2 regions of the Sphingomonas taxi genome follow, and region 1 is predicted to be linked to the other one. Evidence: predicted binding sites of a transcription regulator. Region 1 holds the regulator's gene; the other holds the start of a gene.
What was found. Region 1 encodes LexA, which represses DNA repair genes until DNA is damaged. Its sites were predicted from a motif close to GTTCCNCNCTTGTTCT; they were not measured.
Positions count from the first base shown of each region.

Region 2: the regulator LexA is predicted to act here: its motif matches at 1,681-1,696, upstream of MC45_RS02855 (DNA recombination protein RmuC).

Region 1 covers NZ_CP009571.1:1,094,279-1,098,088, reverse strand. Annotated here, with positions in the region: gene MC45_RS04900 (ComEC/Rec2 family competence protein) at 1-645, shown strand, start outside; gene lexA (transcriptional repressor LexA) at 847-1,530, opposite strand; gene MC45_RS04890 (molybdopterin molybdotransferase MoeA) at 1,589-2,770, opposite strand; gene moaC (cyclic pyranopterin monophosphate synthase MoaC) at 2,775-3,242, opposite strand; gene trpC (indole-3-glycerol phosphate synthase TrpC) at 3,239-3,810, opposite strand, start outside.
Region 2 covers NZ_CP009571.1:656,153-659,962, reverse strand. Annotated here, with positions in the region: gene MC45_RS02860 (hypothetical protein) at 1-171, opposite strand, end outside; gene MC45_RS02855 (DNA recombination protein RmuC) at 183-1,634, opposite strand; gene def (peptide deformylase) at 1,788-2,306, opposite strand; gene recR (recombination mediator RecR) at 2,379-2,972, opposite strand; gene fmt (methionyl-tRNA formyltransferase) at 3,027-3,810, shown strand, end outside.

The DNA of each region.
Region 1 (3,810 bases):
CCGTCGATGCCGGCGGCGGCGTTTGCGCTCTTGGTGGCGGGGGGATTGTGGCTGGCTTTGTGGCGGACGCGGTGGCGGCGGCTCGGCGTGGTACCGCTCGTCATCGGTGCGGGCTGGACGTGGCTGACGCCCGCGCCCGACCTGCTGGTGACGGGCGACGGGCGGCATATGGCGGTGCGTGTCGGCGGCGGGCTGGCGCTGCTGCGTGATCGGGCCGGGGACTATACGCGGGACATGCTCGCCGAAAACGGCGGCGCCGACGCGGGGATGCTATTGGGGGAGCAGGCGGCGGCGCGCTGCACGCGCGATGCCTGTGCGGTCGATGTGGATGCGGGCGGGCGGCGCTGGCGGGTGCTGGCGACGCGGAGCCTGTATCCGGTGAACCGCGACGATCTCGCGACGGCCTGTGCGCGTGCGGATGTGGTGGTGAGCGAACGCCATCTGCCGCGAACGTGCCGGCCGCGCTGGCTCCGGCTGGACGCGCCGATGCTGCGGCGGACCGGCGGGGTCGCGGTGACCTTCGCGGGTGGCGACGTGCGGACGGTGCGGCGCGACGCGGATGCGCATCCGTGGTTCGCTGCCGTGCGGGTCATGCCGGCGGTGACGGGCGAGCACCATAGAAAGCGTCGATGGGGTGCCCCGTGAAAGTCCGCCAGTGCTCCTGCGGACGCAGGAGTCCAGAGCCAAGCAGAACAACGGCGTATGGCGTTCCGGACTCCTGGGCTCCTGCTTTCGCAGGAGCACTGGGATGACGTTCGCAGAGGTCTCGAACAAGTCCGGGGTGACCGAGAGAGGGTGGAAAGCGTTGGGCATACATGGAGGCCCATATGCGATCCCGCCGGCGGCTCAATCGTAGCGGCGCAGGATGCCCGACAATTTGCCTTGCACGCGGACGTGCGAGGGCACGTAGCGTTGCGGTTCATAGGCGCGATTGGCCGGATCGAGCCGGACCATCGCGCCCTCGCGACGGAAATATTTGAGCGTCGCCTCGCTGTCGTCGATCAGCGCGACGACGATCTCGCCGTCGCGGGCGACTTCGGTCCGGCGGATCAGCGCATAGTCGCCGTCGAGAATGCCCGCCTCGACCATCGAATCGCCCGATACTTCCAGCGCATAATGTTCGCCCGAACCGAGCAGCGCGGCCGGCACCGCGAGCATCGAGCTTCCCTCGAACGCCTCGATCGGCACGCCGGCGGCGATGCGGCCGTGCAGCGGGATTTCGATGACGTCGTTGGCCGGCGTCGCCGCGGGGCGGACGTTGCCGGTCTTGGCAGGGGGCACGGCCGGGGCGGCCGGCGCGGGCTTGCGTTCCGACCGTTCCGGCATGCGCAGCACTTCGAGCGCACGGGCACGGTTGGGCAGACGGCGGATGAAATGCCGTTCCTCGAGCGCGCTGATCAGGCGATGCACGCCCGATTTGGATTTCAGGTCGAGCGCTTCCTTCATCTCCTCGAACGAGGGCGAGATGCCGGTTTCTTCCAGCCGGTCGTTGATGAAGCAAACGAGCTCGTGTTGCTTGCGCGTGAGCATGAGCGGACCTTCCCCGTCGGAACAGACGCGGAACTTCTAGGGAACAGGATAGCGCCCGTCAAGCGATGACGAGGATTTGTGCCGAGTCGCCCGCACTGGTGGCAGGCGCGTCGACCGGCCGCACGATCAGGCAGTGCGAGCGGGCGAGCGTGAGGAGCATCGAACTGTCTTGGATGGTCGAGGCAAAGGCGCGACCGTCGCGCAGCTCGGCGCGCAGATAGTCGGTGCGCGGGCCGTTCGCGGGCAGGTCCTCGCCGAGGATGGTCATCGTCGTGCGCGGTAGCGGGTCGGCGGCGCCCGCGAGGTGCGCGACCAGCGGTTTGACGAACAGCAACGCGGTGACGAACGCGGACACCGGATTACCGGGCAGGCCGAGCAGGATCGTGTCGCCGAGCCGGCCCGCCATCATCGGCTTGCCGGGGCGCAGCGCGATCCGCCAGAAGTCGATGCTGCCGCCGGCCGCCTCGAGCGCAGGGCGGACGAGATCGTGGTCGCCGACCGAAGCGCCGCCGGTGGTGACGAGCAAATCGGCTTCGACACCGGCGAAGGCGTCCCGCAACGTGGCGAGATCGTCGGGGAGGATGCCGAGATCGATCAATTCGATCGGCAGGTCGGCGAGCAGCGCCGCCAGCATCGCGCGGTTCGATTCGGGGAGCGCGTCGGGCGAGGCGCCGCGGCCGGGCTCGACCAGTTCGTCGCCGGTCGCGCAGATCGCGACCCGCACGCGGCGGTGGACGGCGATCGTCGCCACGCCGCCGGTCGCCGCGACCGCGATCCGCGCGGCGGTCAGCCGCTCGCCCTGCGCGATCAGCCGGTCACCGGTGGTGAAATCGAGGCCGCGGCGGCGGGTGTTGCGGCCCTGCGTCGGCGGACCTTCGCCGGTCAGCCGGATTGCCGTGCCGTCGGCGGCGACTTCCTCCTGGATCATCACCGTGTCGGCGCCCGCGGGCATCGCCGCGCCGGTAAAGATCCGAACCGTTTCGCCCGGGCGGACCGCGCCGGCGAAGGGGCGGCCGGCGGCGCTTTCGCCGATCAGCGTCCAGGGACCGGGGAGGTCGGCGAAGCGGATGGCATAGCCGTCCATCGCCGACAGATCGGTCGCCGGCTGCGTCCGGCGGGCGCCGACGTCGGCGGCGGCCCAGCGTCCGTGCGCCTGAGCGAGCGGTACCTCTTCGACGGCGACCGGGGCCGCCGAGGCGAACAGGCGGGCTTGCGCCTCGGCGATCGGCAACAGCGCCATGGCGTCAGGCGCGCCAGTCGCCGGACTTGCCGCCGGCCTTTTCGAGCAGGCGGATGCCGGTGATCATCATGCCGCGGTCCATCGCCTTCGCCATGTCGTAGATGGTCAGCAGCGCGACCGACACGGTGGTGAGCGCTTCCATCTCGACGCCGGTCTTGCCGTCGGTCGCGGCGAGCGCGGTGGCGGTGATGCCGGTGTCGTCGAGCACCAGATCGAGCGTGACGCGGGTGAGGGGGAGGGGGTGGCAGAGCGGGATGAGCTCGGCGGTCTTCTTCGCCGCCATGATGCCGGCGACGCGGGCGACGGCGAGCACGTCGCCCTTCTTCGCCGCACCGTCGCGGATCGCGGCGAGCGCATCCGCGGCGACCGCGATATGGCCGGTGGCGACGGCGCGGCGGCTGGTCACCGCCTTGTCGCCGACATCGACCATATGCGCGGCGCCGTCGGCGTCGAGATGGGTGAGCCCGCTCATTCGATCATCGCGCGGGTCGCGGCCTCGACGTCGTCGGCGCGCATCAGCGCCTCGCCGATCAGGAAGCAGTGCACGCCGTGTGCGGCCATCGCATCGAGATCGGCGCGCGTCTCGAGCCCGCTCTCGGCGACGAAGGTGCAGCCCTTGGGCGCCTTGTCGACCAGTTCGTAGGTGCGGGCGAAATCGACGGTGAAGTCGCGCAGGTCGCGGTTGTTGACCCCGATCAGTCGCGACTTGAGCTTGAGCGCGCGGTCGAGTTCGTGCGCGTCGTGCACCTCGACCAGTACGTCCATGCCGCAGTCGCGCGCCGATGCCTCGATCTCCGCCATCTGGTTGTCGTCGAGCGCGGCGACGATGATGAGGATCGCGTCGGCGCCGATCGAGCGGCTTTCGGTCGCCTGCCACGGATCGACCATGAAATCCTTGCGGATCACCGGCAGGTCGCAGGCGGCGCGCGCGGCGATGAGATAGTCGTCGGAGCCCTGAAACCATTGCTCGTCGGTGAGCACCGACAGGCAGGCGGCGCCGCCCGCCTGATAGGCGCGGGCATGGGCGGGGGGATCGAAAT
Region 2 (3,810 bases), 440 kb from region 1:
CACCATGCCGCTGATCCGCGCCCGGGCGCCGGCCTCGACATAGACGTCTCCCGCGACCATGCCGCTGATCCGGACATCGCAGCCAGACCGGACGATCACGTCGCCCGCCACCATGCCGGACAGCCTGCCGTCGTGATCCATGATGACATCGCCATGATGCATGCCCTTCATCGCCCGCTCCTCTATTCCGCCGCATCCGGCAGGCGCAGCGCTTCCTCGCCGTAGCGCGCCAGGGCCTCGACGGGTTCCGCGACGCCGATTTCACGCGCACCGGGCTCGATATTAAGATCGCGGAACTTGCGCGCCGACACCAATGCGCGGCTTTCGAAGCTCGAGACGAAATTGTTGTAATTGTTGACTGCGGTGGTGAGGCCCCCGCCAACCTTGCGGAGATCCTCGCCGGCCTTGGCCAGCCGGTCGTAGAGTTCCTTGCCGAGCGCGCCGATGGCACGGGCTTCGGTCGCCAGTTTCTCCTGCCGCCAGACCGCCGCCACCGTGCGCGCGATCGCGATGAGGTTGGTCGGCGTTGCCAGCAATACCCTTTTGTCAAAGGCGTAATCCCACAGGCCGGCATCATGCTCCAGCGCGGCGGAGAGGAAATGCTCGCCGGGAACGAACATCACGACATATTCGGGCGTATCGTCGAACTGCGACCAATAGGCCTTTGCCGACAGGCCGTTGATATGCGCGCGCATCGAGGCGGCATGCGCCGTGAGGCCGATGTGGCGCTCGCTCTCGTCGACCGCGCCGAATGCATCCTGATAGGCGTTGAGCGAGACCTTGGCGTCGATGATCAGCGACTTGCCGCCGGGGACGCGGACGATCGCATCGGGGCGCAGGCGGCCCCCTTCCCCGTCGGCGACGCTGACCTCCATCGCGAAATCGGTATGTTCGGCGAGGCCGCAGGTTTCGAGCACGTTGCGGAGCTGCTGCTCGCCCCAGCGACCGCGCGCCTTGGGCGCGTTGCGCAGCGCGTTGACCAATTTGGCCGCCTCGCCCGAGACGCGTTCCTGACCGAGCCGCATCTGTTCGATCTGGCCCTTGAGGTCGCCGAAGGCGTCGCGGCGTTCGGCCTCGACCTTGGCGACGCCCTCCTCGTAGCGGGCGAGCCGGTCGTTGACCGGCTGGAGCAAGGATTTGAGGTTGGTGCCGGCGAGTTCCTCCGACTGGCGGAAGCGCGCTTCGGCACGGTCGAGGAACGCCTTTTGCGCATCGGTCAGCGCCTTGTTGGCGAGGTCGTTGAACTGCGCCGCCATCTGCTCCTTGGCGTCGCGCATGTCGAGCAGGCGCGCTTCGAACGCCTCGACCTGCGCGCCGGTGCTGGCGAGCGCGGTGCGGGCGGCGTCGCGATCGGCGCGGATCGTCGCGAGTTCGTCGCGCAGCGCGTCGAGGGTAGCCGCGCGGTCCTCCGACTGGGCGCGCAACGCGGCGAGGTCGCGCATCGCCTCGTTGCGCTCGCGCTCGACGGCGTCGCGGGCGCGGGCGACCAGCTCGGCGTCGGCGGCCTTGCTCTGCGCCACGGCGAGATCGGCCGCGAGGCTGCCGGCCTTGCGGTTGGCGAGCAGCGCGCCGACGAGCAGGCCCGCGGCCAGCGCGAGGATGGCGATGATGACGATCGTCAGGTCCACGTTCATTCCCTTTGGCGGCCGGCAAACCGCGCCGGCAGTCTTGTCGTGGCGAGGAACATAGATCGAACGTCGGGGGGAGGACAGTCCCTAAATACGGCAGATGGGATGCGAGAGGCTAGCAAGCCCCGCCCCTTCCTTCAGGGGGGCTGGGCAAACGCCTTAGCGGCGCATCTTCGCCAGCTTCTTCATCACCATGTCGCGCTTCAGGCGGCTGATATGGTCGATGAAGAGCACGCCGTTGAGATGGTCGATCTCATGCTGCATGCAGGTCGAGAGCAGGCCGGTCAGCTCTTCCTCGTGGCGCTCGCCCTGTTCGTCGAGCCAGCGGACGCGGCAGCTCGCAGGGCGGGCGACGTCGGCATATTGTTCGGGGATCGACAGGCAGCCTTCGTTGTAGCTGCTCGTCTCCTCGCTGACCGAGAGGATTTCGGGGTTGATATAGGCGTGGGGCGCCTTGATCGGCTTGTCTTCCTCGTCCTTCTCGTCCTGCAGGTCGATGACGAGGATGCGGCTGTCGATACCGACCTGGATCGCGGCGAGGCCGATGCCGTTGGCGTCATACATCGTGTCGATCATGTCCCGGACGAAGGCGCGCGTCTCGTCGGTGACCTGCTCGACGGGCTTGGAGATCAGGCGCAGGCGCGGATCGGGGACTTCGACGATGGGGAGGACTGCCATGCCCGGTCAGCTAGGTGGCGAGGGGTTTGGCGTCAAGTTCGAGCGTAATCGTCCCCCGGCACGGGGAGGAATTCAGACCGGACGCCGCGCGCGCAGCGCCTGCGCGAGCGTGCCTTCGTCGAGATAATCCAGTTCGCCGCCGACCGGCAGGCCGTGCGCGAGCTGGGTCACGCGTACCGGGAAGCGTTCGATGCGGTCGGCGAGGTAATGCGCCGTCGTCTGGCCCTCCAGCGTCGCGTTCATCGCGAGGACGACCTCGTCGATACCGCCCGCCTCGATGCGCGTGACCAGCGCGTCGATCGCGAGATCTTCCGGGCGGATGCCTTCGAGCGCCGACAGCCGGCCGCCGAGGACGTGGAAGCGACCGGGGAACAGCCGCGAGCGTTCGAGCGCCCACAGGTCCGCCACTTCCTCCACCACGCAGAGCGAGCGCTGGTCGCGGCGCGGGTCGGCGCAGATCGCGCAGGGGTTGGCGGTGTCGACGTTGCCGCAGGTGGCACAGGTCTCGAGCCGTTCGTCGACCGCCTCGAGCGCGGCGCGCAGCGGACCGAGCGCCGCCTCGCGCTTCTTGAGCAGATGCAGCACCGCGCGGCGCGCCGAGCGCGGGCCAAGGCCGGGGAGGCGCGCGAGCGCCTGGGTCAGGGCTTCGATTTCGGGAGAGGCCATGACGGAACAGATAGGGGGTTGCGCCGTCGCCCGCCAGCGCGTTGAAGGCAGGCCATGCGGATCATCTTCATGGGAACCCCCGACTTCGCCGTACCGACGCTGGAGGCGCTGGTTTCGGCCGGGCATGACGTCGTCGCGGCCTATAGCCAACCGCCGCGCCCCGGCGGGCGGCGCGGGCGCGAGACGGTCGCCTCGCCGGTGCAGCAGCGCGCCGAAGCGCTCGGGATCGCGGTGCGGCATCCGGTCAGCCTGAAGGGCGCGGAAGAGCAGGCGGCGTTCGCGGCGCTGGACGCGGATGTCGCGGTGGTGGCGGCGTACGGGCTGATCCTGCCCAAGCCGGTGCTGGCGGCGCCGCGCTTCGGCTGTCTCAACGTGCATGGCTCGCTGCTACCGCGCTGGCGCGGGGCGGCGCCGGTGCAGCGCGCGATCCTCGCTGGCGATGCCGAGACCGGGGTTGGGATCATGCAGATGGAGGCGGGGCTCGATACCGGGCCGGTGCGGATGGAAGGGCGCGTGGCGGTCGATCGCAAGACCGCGGGTGAGCTGACCGCAGAGCTGGCGGCGTTGGGCGCGCGGTTGATGGTCGAAGTGCTCGGCGATCCCGACGCGCATCCGCCGGTGGCGCAGCCCGAGGCGGGCGTCACTTATGCCAGCAAGATCGACAAGGCGGAGGCGCGGATCGACTTCACGCGCAGCGCGGTCGAGGTCGAGCGGCTGGTGCGCGCGATGCACCCGGCGCCGGGGGCGTGGTTCGAGATCGCGGGCGAGCGGGTCAAGGTGCTCTCCGCGGACGTGCTGCCGTTCAGCTTCCCCGGTGGCGAGGGGACGACGGTGGACG